DNA from 3 places in the Pseudomonas sp. LBUM1676 genome. Region 3 is predicted to be linked to each of the others. Evidence: riboswitches for the same ligand, from Rfam matches in the RefSeq annotation. Region 3 holds a riboswitch; each other region holds the start of a gene.
The links. Region 3 has a riboswitch for cobalamin ahead of cobW (cobalamin biosynthesis protein CobW). Riboswitches for the same ligand answer to the same signal wherever they lie in the genome.
Positions count from the first base shown of each region.

Region 1 (4,382 bases), 1.1 Mb from region 3:
GCACTTCGGCGCAGTCGCTGATGCCTTCGACCTTGAGTTTCATGAATTCGTCGCTGCGCTCGCCGAGGGCTTCGGCGGTGCGGATTCGCTCCTCTTCCACCAACTGCTGGATCTTGCCGCGCAGGCTGCGGTCGCTGATGCGCAGGAAGCGCCAGGGCTGCATCAGGCCCACGCTCGGGGCCTGATGCGCGGCTTCGAGCAGGCGTCGCAATAATTCGGGCTCGACGGTGCCGCCGCTGAAGTGGCGCATGTCGCGGCGTTCGGCGATGGCTCGATAAATCGCTTCGCGTTCGGCCTTGGAAAATGCGTTATCGGTCATGGCCTCTTCGCGAGCAGGCTCGCTCCCACATTTGAAGGTGTGCGGCCAGAAGAAATGCGATCCCCTGTGGGAGCGAGCCTGCTCGCGAAGGCAGCCTTACGGTCAGGCGCAAACAACGCGGCAACCGCCAATGGATTCGACGGAAAATAAAAATGCACATAAGAGGCCGTCATCCGCCCCTGACGATAAACCGCCTCCGCCCCACGCCCGCCATTCGGGCTCAGCCCACGGGCAATCGGCTCAAGCCCGGTAGTGGTCAGCGAATGATGATAGGTGTGCCCGCGCAACAAACCTTCCGGCAGCTCCACCGTTTGCAACGCCAATGCAGCCAGACGCTTCTGCATCACCGCATCCCCGGGCAGCAAACCGACCAATTCGGCACGAGTGCCCTCGACATCGGTCAGCGAATCGAGCAGATACAGCATGCCGCCACACTCGGCCAATAATGGTTTGCCGGCCGCATGGTGCGCGCGAATCCCATCGAGCATCGATGTGTTCTTTGCCAGCGCCACATGGTGCAATTCCGGATAGCCTCCCGGCAGGTAAAGACTGTCCGCTTCCGGCAACCCGGCGTCACGGATCGGCGAGAAAAACAGCAGCTCGGCGCCCATGGCCCGCAGCAGGTCCAGGCTCGCGCCATAGGTGAAGGCAAAGGCTTCGTCACGGGCCACGGCGATGCGCACGCCAGCCAACAAGGGTTCGGCGGCGATCACTTCAGGAGCGGCGAATGCCACGGGCGGCGGCAGCGCAACATCGCAACTGTTGGCCAGTGATTCGGCTGCCGCGTCGAGACGCAGATCCAGATCATTGAGCTCGCTGGCCTGAACCAGCCCCAAGTGCCGACTCGGCAATTCGATCCCGGTTTCCCGGGACAAGGCGCCATACCAGCGCAGGCCTTCCGTCAGGCTGCCTTCGAGCAATTGCGCATGGCGCAATGTGCCCACGCGGTTAGCCAGGACACCGGCAAACGGCAAGTCCGGCTGATAGCGCGCCAGCCCCAGGGCCAGTGCGCCAAAGGTCTGGGCCATCGCGGTACCATCGATCACACCCAGCACCGGCACACCGAAGTGCCGCGCCAGATCGGCGCTGGACGGCGTACCATCGAACAGCCCCATCACGCCCTCGATCAGGATCAGGTCGGCAACAGCTGCGGCTTCCCACAACAGTCGGCGACTTTCCTGTTCGCCGACCATCCACATGTCCAGTTGATACACCGGCGCACCACTGGCGCGCTCGAGAATCATCGGGTCGAGAAAATCCGGGCCGCACTTGAAGACCCGCACCTTGCGCCCCTGATTACGATGCAAGCGGGCCAGCGCGGCGGTGACGGTGGTCTTGCCCTGGCCGGAGGCCGGCGCGGCAATCAATACCGCCGGGCAATAACGTAGTTGCGTCACAGCTCGACGCCTTTTTGTGCCTTGATACCGGCCTGGAACGCGTGCTTGATCACACCCATTTCGGTGACGGTGTCGGCCAGTTCGATCATCTCCGGCTTGGCGCCTCGACCGGTGACCACCACGTGCTGCATCGGCGGACGCGCCTGCAAATCACTGAGCACCTGATCCAGATCGAGATAACCGTGCTTGAGGGCGATGTTCAATTCATCGAGCACCACCAGACCGATGGACGGATCGCTCAACAGTTCGCGGGAGACTGCCCAGGCGGCTTCGGCGGCAGCGATATCACGCTGGCGATCCTGGGTTTCCCAGGTGAAGCCCTCCCCCATCACATGAAACCGCACCTGTTCCGGGAAGCGGCGGAAGAACAGTTCTTCGCCGGTGCTGTTGCGACCCTTGATGAACTGCACCACGCCACACTGCATGCCATGGCCCAGGGAGCGGGCGAGCATGCCAAAAGCCGAGCTGCTCTTGCCTTTGCCGTTGCCGGTCAACACCAGCAGCAGGCCGCATTCGTTCGGGGAATTGGCGATGCGTTCATCGATCACGGCTTTTTTGCGCAGCATGCGCGCCAGGTGACGTTCGTCACGATCGGGAGTATCAGTCATGGGGGAGCTCTCCGTTGGGGCTGGATAACGGCGGGCAGGCACAAGAATAGACGGCAAGAAGCCTGGCATCGCCCACCGTGATGCCGCTGGATGGATCAGGCCGGTCTCCGGGCTCATGAGCGGCGCTGGCCTGACTGCGCGCCTTCCCATGTCGATAATCAACACAGTGGCTCAATGCACAGCCTTTACTCATTTACCGTTGCGGGGGCAGCGTCGGGATCATGACTCTTCGTCGCTTGAAGAGCATCACTCACCGACTTCCCTGTTTCACTCTGTCGGCCATGGCCACAGAGCACCTGAAACAAGCCGCGAAGGTTAGAGGGTTGGGGGTGGAGCGTCAATTGAAGACGGGGCCTGCTCAAGCAATTCAGTGCCGTCGATCAATTATCTGACGCCAATCCAGAACTGCAGGACATGGTCGACGACCTGCAAAAGGAAAACAGCTGCGCCGTGGCCTGGTATTTCCCCTACGCCTAGCGCAAGTTGCGCAACGAAGGCGGCCACTATCACCCCGGCACCGTCGTCCTGTTCAAGGAAGCCCGCGGCTGACCGGTTGAACCATCGCACCTGCAAGCTTCTCTATGATTGTATCTACGCATTCATAGGGAAGATCAGCATGCGCAAGCCCCAGCTCGTTCTCGTCATCGCGCTCGCCGGAGGGCTCGCCGCCTGCGGTGAAACCTCCAGCCTGCAAGTCATGGACGGCACCGGACCGCAGCCCAAGCTGCCAGAACCGAACAAGACCCTGATCCCGACGGTGAACATTGCCCCGGCGATCGGCTGGCCGGACGGTGCGAAACCAACCGCTGCGACCGGAACCCAGGTCGCCGCCTTCGCCGAAGGTCTCGATCACCCGCGCTGGCTTTATGTATTGCCCAACGGCGACGTGCTGGTCGCCGAAACCAATGCGCCACCCAAACCCGATGACGGCAAAGGCATCAAAGGCTGGGTCATGAAGAAAGTCATGGGCCGGGCCGGTGCAGGGGTACCCAGCCCGAACCGCATCACACTGTTGCGAGACAAGGACCACGACGGCATCGCCGAAACCCGCACGGTGTTTCTGGAAAACCTGAACTCGCCGTTCGGCATGACGCTGGTCGGTAATGATTTGTACGTCGCCGATACGGACCGCCTGCTGCGCTTCCACTATGCAGAGGGCGATACGGCGATCAAGTCGCAGCCGATCAAAGTCGTCGATCTGCCGGGCGGCACGCTGAATCATCACTGGACCAAGAACGTTATCGCCAGCAAGGACGGGAACAAGCTGTACGTAACGGTCGGGTCCAACAGCAACGTCGGCGAAAACGGCATGGATCAGGAAGAAGGTCGCGCGGCGATCTGGGAAGTGGATCGGGCCACCGGCAACCATCGGATCTTCGCTTCGGGGATCCGCAATCCCAACGGCCTCGCCTGGGAACCGCAGAGCGGTGCGCTGTGGACGGCCGTCAATGAGCGGGATGAAATCGGCAGCGACCTGGTGCCGGATTACATCACCTCCGTGAAAGACGGCGGGTTCTATGGCTGGCCCTACAGCTATTACGGGCAGCATGTCGATGTGCGCGTGACGCCGCAGAATCCGGACCTGGTGGCCAAGGCCATTGCGCCGGACTACGCCGTCGGCCCGCATACGGCATCGCTGGGCCTGACCTTTGCCGAAGGCAACAACCTGCCGGCGCAGTTCAAGGAAGGCGCATTCATCGGCCAGCACGGCTCATGGAACCGCGATCCGCACAGCGGCTACAAAGTGATTTTCGTGCCCTTCAGCGCGGGCAAACCGGTCGGGCAACCGGTTGATGTGCTCACCGGGTTCCTCACCGACGATGAAAAAGCCATGGGCCGTCCGGTGGGCGTGGTGATTGACCGGCACGGAGGTTTGCTGGTGGCGGATGATGTGGGGAACAAGGTGTGGCGGGTATCAACGGCTAAATAACTGCAATACACGCCACCTTCTGGACACACAACACCTGTGGGAGCGAGCTTGCTCGCGATAGGGCCAGCACATTCAATATTGATGGCGCTGCCCCACCGCTATCGCGAGCAAGCTCGCTCCCACATTGA
Region 1 covers NZ_CP166777.1:4,953,191-4,957,572, forward strand. The annotation lists gene bluB (5,6-dimethylbenzimidazole synthase) at 1-319, opposite strand, end outside; gene ACA041_RS22790 (cobyrinic acid a,c-diamide synthase CobB) at 316-1,716, opposite strand; gene cobO (cob(I)yrinic acid a,c-diamide adenosyltransferase) at 1,713-2,324, opposite strand; cobalamin riboswitch at 2,406-2,639, opposite strand; gene ACA041_RS22800 (PQQ-dependent sugar dehydrogenase) at 2,941-4,254, shown strand.
Region 1: it holds a riboswitch for cobalamin, as region 3 does, so the genes downstream of both, cobO (cob(I)yrinic acid a,c-diamide adenosyltransferase) here and cobW (cobalamin biosynthesis protein CobW) in region 3, are expected to answer to the same signal.

Region 2 (4,382 bases), 1.3 Mb from region 3:
GGCCTTGGCGAATCGCTTATTCCAGTCGGAGCTTTGCCGGGGGAACAATCGCTGTAAACGGAGGTTTAGCAGTGACTGTAATGGCCCAGAGCATGGTGCCGGCTGAGTGGCGGATCTTTGGGGTCGAGGACAATTTTCCTCAATTGCCCGAGATCGAGATCGTTTTGCATCGAGCACCGAGCAAGTTACCAACAGCCTCAACGCTGTTAGAGGAACAGTTGATTGAAAGCGTCCAGGCAGATTTCAACTCAGCTTTTCGACAAAGCAGCTATCTTACACGCGCTTAGTAAACACTGACTTTCCATGCGTCAGCCTCGATGGCCTAACATCGGCGACAAGGTCAAACGCAACGAAATCGCAGAACCTGCGCACCGTCGAAAGGATCGATCAGGTAATGCGCGTGCACGCCAAACGTATCCTGCAAGCGTTGTGGGGTCAGCACCTCCAGCGGTTTGCCAAGGGCCACCAGCCGCCCCCGTTCCAGTACCGCCAGACGATCACAGCTCAGCGCCTGGTTCAGGTCATGCAGGGCGATCACTGTCGTCACCGGCAGGGCCTGTACCACTTTCAGAATGGCGAGCTGATGCTGGATGTCCAGGTGATTGGTCGGTTCGTCCAGCAACAGGAGCTGCGGGCGTTGGGCCAGGGCGCGAGCGATGTGCACACGCTGGCGTTCACCGCCGGACAGGCTGTGCCAGGTGCGGTTTTTCAGGTGCATCGCATCAACGTCGCACAGCGCCTGCCGGACGATGGCAGCGTCCTCGTTCGACCACGGGCTCAAGGCCGACAGCCACGGCGTTCGGCCCAGGGCCACGGCATCGAACACGTTGATGGCATCCAGCGTGTCGGCCTGTTGCTCCACCACCGCCAGGGTTTGCGCGATGGTTCGCCGCGACAGCGCCTTGAGGTGCTGGCCGTTGAGGTGGATGTCACCCCGGCTCGGGACACGCACGCCGGCCAGCAGTTTGAGCAGCGTGGATTTTCCCGAACCGTTGGGCCCGACGATGCCCAGGGTTTCTCCCCGTCGGATGTCCAGGTGGATATCGTGCAGCAATTCAGCGTCGCGGACCCGGAACCCGAGGCCGGAACAGCTGAGCACGGATTCGCCGATTACAGGTGTGAGAACAGTCATCGGGCATTCCTCCTGCCGATCAGGATCAACGCGAACACCGGAGCACCGACCAAGGCAGTGATGACCCCGACCGGGATCACCTGGCCTTTGATCAGTGTCCGCGAGAGCACATCGGCGGCGATCAGAAACACCGCACCCCCCAGCGCACTGGCCGGCAGCAGGCGCGCATGCCCGGTGCCCAGCAACAGCCGCACGGCGTGGGGAATCACCAGCCCGACGAAACCGATGGAGCCGACGATCGATACCATCACCGCGGTCACCAGGGCGGCGCAGCTGATCAACAGAAACTGTACGCGGCGTACCGGGATGCCGAGCGAGGCGGCCGAGTCGGCGCCAAAGGTGAAGGCGTCCAGTGCCCGTCGATGCCACAGGCAAACGGCAAGACCGGCCACGGCCACGGGGACGGCCAGCCACACCGACGGCCAGCGCACCCCGCTGAGATTGCCCAGCAACCAGAACATGATGCCCCGGGCCTGTTCGGAACTGGCCGACTTGGTGATCAGGAACGCCGTGAGCGCATTGAACAGCTGCGACCCGGCAATCCCCGCGAGAATGATCTGCGAGGTGCCACCGGGCGAGCCGCTGGCACGGGCCAGCAACACCACCACGGCGAAGGCGGCAACAGCCCCGGCAAAGGCTCCGACCGACAGCGAAATCAGACCCGCCCCCAGCCCCAGCAACGCCACCAGCACCGCGCCGGTCGAGGCGCCGGCAGAGATGCCGAGCAGGTAGGGATCGGCCAGCGGGTTGCGCAACAGTGATTGCAGGATCACCCCGCAAGTGGCCAGGCCCGCACCGCAGGCCGCCGCCACCAGGGCGCGGGTCAGGCGGTAATTCCAGACGATGCCTTCGTCGATCGGGTCGAGGACATGACCGGCAGCCCACAGTTTGTTGGCCAGCACCTGGAACACCACGCCCGGATCGATGGCCGTTTCACCAATGGCCACACCGGCAATGACGGCCAGCAGCAGGGTCACCGCGGCCAGCAACGTGCGAATCAGCGTCCCGGTCATTGCGGCAGGTCGTAGCCGTTGATGGCCGTTGCCAGGGTTTCAAGGCCGTCGAACATGCGGGTGCTGGCCTGCATGGCCATGGCGTCGAGGATGATGATGCGGTTGTTTTTCACCGCGTCCATGTTACGGGTCACCGGGTCGCTGCGCAGGAATTCCAGCTTCTTCAGATGATCGTCGGCAGGGAAGCGCCGCCGATCCATGCGCGCGATGACGAGGAAAGTCGGGTTGGCCTTGGCGATGGTTTCCCAGCCCACGGTCGGCCATTCTTCGTCCGATTGCACCACGTTGCGCACGCCCAGGGTGTTGAGCATGAAGTCGGGAACGCCCTTGTGCCCGGCGACGTAAGGGTCGATATCCAGAGTGGCGCTGGAGAACCAGAACAGCGCGCTGGTGTGCTTCAGGTTCTTGTTCTGCACCAGGTCGATCGACTTGGCCAGGCTGGCCTTGAGCTCGTCGTTCAACTGCTGGCCACGGTCCTGCACATCGAAGATCGCCGCCAACTGGCTGATGCTTTTGTAAATACTGTCGATGCGAAACGCCTCCAGCCGGGTGCCGTCGGCGCCGACCAGATTGTCCTTGGCTTCGCAGTCGGAGGGCATCAGGTAGGTGGGGATCTTCAGCTCGTGAAACTGCTCGCGGGTACCGACCACGCCTTGCGGGCCGACCATCCACTCCAGTTCCACCGCCACCAGCTGCGGTCGTTTGCCGATCACCACCTCGAAACTCGGCTCGTTATCGGCCAGGCGCTGGATCCGCTCGTTCTCCGTCTTGTACCTGGCCAGCACATCGTTGAACCACAGTGACGTGCCGACCAGCGTGTTGCCCAGCCCCATGGCGTAGAGCATTTCGGTGCCGGCCTGGCCGATGGTCACGGCTCGGCTCGGTGCCTGCTCGAAGGTCAGCGTGCTGCCGCAGTTCTCGACAGTCAGGGGATAGTGGGTCGGGGTCGCATGGGCGAGGGTGGACAGACCCAGGGCGGTGACGAGGGTGACGAGGCGTGACAGCAGCATGCGCGATCTCCAGTTGACCGTACTCGGAGCAGGGGCACGGACTGGAAACACATCATCGAACGCTGCCGTTAAAGCAATGGCGTGGCGATCACTGCAGGTGACGCACGGCGCAAGGATGTCCTTCCCGGACACCCCGCCGGTTAGTGATTTGCTTGGCCGGCAGGTCTCCTGACTGATGCGTCGTCGCCTGGCTCCAGCCTTCCCGGGAGCGATCCCAGTGGCAGTTCAGGAGCAGGCTCAGCACCTACAGTTGCGGGGGCAGTTCCGATTGATGCCGTGTCAGGCATCTCGGATTCCCTATTAATCCCATGTGGAAACCGGCGGCCGGCATGGTAGTCGATCATGGCGATTAACGGTCCAGTATTTTTTCCCGTGTGCCGATTCCAGGGTGCAGGTGCGCGTTGAAGGTAAATCAGCACCAAAGCGCTGCACATGCTTGCAGACCGGGAAATTCCTGCTTAACTCTGAACCTCTGGTCAGTCAGTGACTCATCGGTCACAGAGCCCTGCGTAACACGCTCGCGCTGTCGCCGCTTGCTCGTGATGCCAGGTTAAACCCCAGGAGGCCTATGCGTTGACGTTGGAAAACCACCTTGAGCTTTTAATGTATTTACCTGGCACTTCGCTGTCGGCTCCACCCGTACTGCTGTGTCGATAGGGTCCTGTGGACATCCCTCACGCTGTGCGCTCAGTCCAATGGGTTCAAGGAAGAAAATGACATGATGCCGAAAACCGCCATCGTCGAGATTTGCGATAAATACAAGATTTATACCGAACACTATCTCAACCCCGCCGCTGACAAGACCATCATTCTGGTCAACGGCTCGCTGGCAACGACCGCATCCTTTGCCCAGACGGTGCGTTACCTGCAGCCGCAATTCAATGTGGTCCTCTACGATCAACCCTATGCCGGTCAGTCGAAACGACACAACCTCCATGGCCAACCGATCCGTAAGGAAGACGAGGCCGCGATTCTGCTGGAATTGATCGAGCACTTTTGTGTGCACCATGTGCTGTCCTTTTCCTGGGGCGGCGCGGCGACCCTGGTGGCGCTGGCCCAGCGGCCACAACGAATCGAGAGGGCGGTTATCAGTTCTTTCGCGGCGCGCATCAATACGCCCATGCGCGATTACCTGGAACGCGGCCTGCACGTGCTCCAGGCCTGCGATCGTCTCAATGTCGGGCGCTTGATCAACGGGACGATTGGCAAGCACCTGCCCTCGCTGTT
Region 2 covers NZ_CP166777.1:2,486,383-2,490,764, forward strand. The annotation lists gene ACA041_RS11725 (LysR substrate-binding domain-containing protein) at 1-287, shown strand, start outside; gene ACA041_RS11730 (ABC transporter ATP-binding protein) at 341-1,132, opposite strand; gene ACA041_RS11735 (FecCD family ABC transporter permease) at 1,129-2,133, opposite strand; gene ACA041_RS11740 (ABC transporter substrate-binding protein) at 2,142-3,155, opposite strand; cobalamin riboswitch at 3,297-3,492, opposite strand; gene ACA041_RS11745 (alpha/beta fold hydrolase) at 3,874-4,382, shown strand, end outside.
Region 2: it holds a riboswitch for cobalamin, as region 3 does, so the genes downstream of both, ACA041_RS11740 (ABC transporter substrate-binding protein) here and cobW (cobalamin biosynthesis protein CobW) in region 3, are expected to answer to the same signal.

Region 3 (4,382 bases):
GGTCGATACTGGCCAGGGCCTTGATCTGGTGCAGGCCGATCCTGTGCGCCTGTAGCGCCTGGTCGAGCAGCGCCCGCAGCGTGCTGACGGGGCAGCCGCGCTGGCAGCCCAGGCCGACCACCAGGGTCGGCGCTGTGCAGTCATCGGTCATGCGTGGTATTGGCCAGCGCTTTTGCGGCGGAACAACCAGGCGCTGATCAGGCCCAGGGCCAGCCAGAACGCCACGTTGGTCAGCTGCGAAGCGATTTTGAACTGCGCCTCGAGCGCTTCCGGTGCAAGCATCGAATGCACTTGCGGTTGCGGTGCGCCAATCACGTGGGGAACCGCGAGGATGGCGACGCCGAGGATCTTCATCAGCCAGTGACGGCTGAACACGATCAGGGCGATACCGACTGCGGTGGAAGCGGCAGTGCCGATCCACCAGATCTGCCGTTGCGTCAGGTCGGCCGCGGCGGTCCCCGGCAGTTCAGGCGGAAGGCCGAGGGTCGGCGCGAGCACGAAGGTCGCGTAACCGGCCAGACCCCACAGCAGGCCCTGTGAAGTCCTGGTCGGCGCGCGCAAGGTATAGAGACCGGCAAGCATCAGGGCGAAACCTACGGCCACCACCAGGTTGCCGCCGGTGGTCGACAGCACGCGCTGCCAGCCGTCTTCCGGCTCCCAGGCTTCGGCGTCGTGGGAGTGAGCGACGACAGCACCGGCGGCGTGCTCGTGAATTTCAACAGCGGCCGGCTCGGATTTTTCGTAGGTTTCCGCCTGCAGAATCAGTGGCGACACCCAGAAGCTTTGCAGCAGCGTCAGCAGCAGGGCAGCCAGCAGCCCGGTGAAACCTGCGGTTTGCGCGATACGCTTGATCATGTCGGCAGGTCTCAATGGCACGGGAACGCGGAGCTGTGACGGGTATCGTGGGCGGCATTGTGCACCGCTTCGATGTGCGAGAAACCGGCAAAATAGACCAGGCACGCGCCAAGGATCGACGCACAGGCGGCGGCGGTCAGGCGTTGGGTCAGGGTCGTGGTGGAGCTGGCGGTGCTCTTATCGGTGTTGCTGCCGGTGCTGCTGATGATCGACATGGCGCTTCCCTCTGGTCTGTCAGCGGGTGAATAGAGCGCATGGAAGATCCCTGCGGGCACGGGCACGCAGAGGTTCAAACAGCGCCCGCCCACCGCGGGTTTGTTATTCAGTGAGCGTGACGCTCACCTGATGTTGCGGGCCGGTCTCCGGGCTCGCGAGGGGCGCTGGCTTTCGCCTGGACCTGCAAGAATCACCTTCCCATGCCGTACGGCTGGCACAGTGGATCTGATTCTTCGCTCGCTTACCGTTGCGGGGGCAGCACCGGACTGACATGGCTTGGAGTAAAGCACATGATTCACCGGTTTCCCGTTTCACCCTGTGAAGGGCACCCGTAACAAGGCGTGTAGGAGAGCATGGGCGGGGGTTGGGCGTCAATTGGCATGGGTTCTCAACTTGACACCGGGGTGACTGCTTCGCGGGCAAGCCTCGCTCCTACAGAACATAGTCGCCCACAATGTATGTGATCGGCGCTATTGCTGTAGGAGCGAGGCTTGCCCGCGAAGGCGTCCTGTCTGTCTCCACAGATCTCTGCGCGGACATTGACCCGCCCCAAGACCATGCGTAGCCTTGCGCATTCGAGGTTCTTCGGCGTCTGCCGAAGCTAAGAAGGGAACGCGGTCGATGCCGCGGCTGCCCCCGCAACTGTGAACGGTGATGTTTCGCTGCCACGCCACTGCAAACCCTGTGCAACGGGTTCGCGGGAAGGCGCAGCGAACGCCAGTCGAACGACTGGCACACCGTCAGCCAGGAGACCTGCCTCGATACAGATTCTCACTACAACCGGGCGGGGTGATCCGGTGGCGGAACTCTTGCGCGCGCACCTGTCGCAGCGATTGTCGTCCCGTATGCCCGCCACCTTGCCAAAGGGCATCCGATGAAAACACTGGCCAAACTCCCCGTCACCATCGTTACCGGCTTCCTCGGCTCGGGCAAGACCACCTTGCTGCGGCACATGCTCGACAACGCTCAGGGTCGTCGCATCGCGGTGATCGTCAATGAGTTCGGCGAGCTGGGCATCGACGGCGAAATCCTTAAGCAGTGCTCCATCGGCTGCACCGAGGAAGAAGCCAACGGCCGCGTCTACGAACTGGCCAACGGCTGCCTGTGCTGCACCGTGCAGGAAGAATTCTTCCCGGTGATGCGCGAACTGGTGGCCCGCCGCGGTGACCTCGATCACATTCTCATCGAAACCTCGGGCCTGGCCCTGCCAAAACCGCTGGTGCAAGCCTTCCAGTGGCCGGAAATCCGCAGCGCCTGCACCGTCGACGCCGTCATCACCGTGGTTGACAGCCCGGCCGTTGCCGCCGGCACCTTCGCCGCGTTCCCGGATCAGGTCGATGCCCAGCGCAAACTCGACCCGAACCTGGACCACGAATCGCCGCTGCACGAACTGTTCGCCGATCAACTGGCCAGCGCCGACCTGGTGATCCTCAACAAGGCCGACCTGATCAGCCCTGAAGACCTGGCCCGTGTGCGCCTGGAAGTCGCCGAAGAACTGCCGCCGGCGGTGAAAGTCATCGAAGCCAGCAGCGGTCGTTTGCCCCTGGAGGTGCTGATCGGTCTCGGCGCCGGCTCCGAAGAGCATATCGACCGCCGTCACAGCCATCACGATCACCACCATGAAGGCGAGGACGACCACGACCACGACCACGACGCCTTCGACTCGATCTCCATCGAACTGCCGCAAGCCGACGAAAGCCTGCTGCTGGATGCCCTGACCCAACTGGTAGTCCAGCATGGCATCCTGCGCGTCAAAGGCTTCGCAGCGATCCCGAACAAGCCGATGCGCCTGCTGATCCAGGGCGTGGGGACTCGATTCGACAAACATTTCGACCGTCAGTGGGGTGTCGATGAAGCGCGCACCACGCGTCTGGTGTTGATCGGCCAGGAACTGGATGCCGCCTTGCTCGAAGCGCAATTGCGCGCCGCGCTCAGCGTTTAAGCCATGCACCTGCTCAGGACCCAGCCCGGCGGTTTCGTGTCGGATGACAACATTGCCGACCTTGGACAAACCCCCGCCGAGCTGGTGATCCTGTGCAGCGGCGACTCCAGCCTGGCGCTGCTCGCCGAAGCGGCGCAGCAGTTACCCGACGATTACCCGAGCGTGCGCCTGGCCAACCCGATGCAGGTGCAGAATCACGCCTCGGTCGACCTGTATGTCGACCAGGTGCTGCGTCATGCCAAGGTCATCCTGATTTCATTGCATGGCGGCATCGCCTATTGGCGTTACGGCGTCGAGCAGTTGGTGGCACTGTCCGAGCGCGGTGTGCAACTGATCCTGGTGCCGGGCGACGATCGTCCGGATCCGGAACTCAGCGACTTGAGCACCGTGGTTGCCGAGGACCGCGACCGGCTTTGGCATTACCTTCGCCAGGGCGGCATGGCCAATGCCCTCGACCTGTTCCGCTGCCTGGCCAATCGTTGGCTGGATCGCGATTACGCCTGGGCCGAGCCGCAAATCCTGCCGCGCACCGCGATTTACCACCCGCAACATAGCCCCGCAGCCCTGAAAGACTGGCAAGCCGACTGGCAGATCGACCAGCCGGTGGCGGCGGTGCTGTTTTACCGCTCGCATCTGCAGGCGGCGAATACCGCTTTCATCGATGTTTTCTGCCAGCGTCTGCAGGCGGCGGGCCTTAACCCGTTGCCGATAGCCGTGGCCAGCCTGAAAGAGCCCGGCTGCCTGACCGTGGTCGAATACCTGCTGGATGAAGTCGCGGCCTGCGTGATTCTCAACACCACCGGTTTCGCTCAGTCCAGCCCCGAAGCACCGCATTTGCGACCGTTTCGCCGCAACATTCCCGTGATCCAGGCGATCTGCGCGCAAGACAACGAACCCGGTTGGCGCGCCAGCGAACAGGGCCTGGGGCCGCGGGATCTGGCGATGCACATCGCGCTGCCGGAACTGGACGGGCGAATCATCAGCCGACCGATCAGCTTCAAGGACCTGGCCTGGCGCAGTGAGCGCAGTCAGTCGGACGTGGTGTGTTATCGCGCGCAACCTGAACGCATGGATTTCGTCGCTGAACTGGCCCGGCGCTGGATTGATCTGGCGCGGGTGCCCAACGCTGAAAAACGCATCGCCCTGATCCTGGCCAACTACCCGACCCGCGATGGTCGCATCGGCAACGGTGTCGGCCTCGACACACCCGCCGCGGCGCTGAACATCCTGCGTGCGCTGCAGGGCGAAGGGTACCCGCTGCCTGCCGGGTTGCCCGACAGTGGCACCGCGTTGATCCAGCAATTGCTCGGCGGCGTCAGCAATGACCTCGACACCCTTGACCAGCGTCCTTGCCAGCAAAGTCTGGCGC
Region 3 covers NZ_CP166777.1:3,827,913-3,832,294, reverse strand. The annotation lists gene ACA041_RS17700 (cobalamin biosynthesis protein) at 1-151, opposite strand, end outside; gene ACA041_RS17695 (CbtA family protein) at 148-855, opposite strand; gene ACA041_RS17690 (CbtB domain-containing protein) at 867-1,070, opposite strand; cobalamin riboswitch at 1,192-1,419, opposite strand; cobalamin riboswitch at 1,633-1,846, shown strand; gene cobW (cobalamin biosynthesis protein CobW) at 1,946-3,013, shown strand; gene cobN (cobaltochelatase subunit CobN) at 3,017-4,382, shown strand, end outside.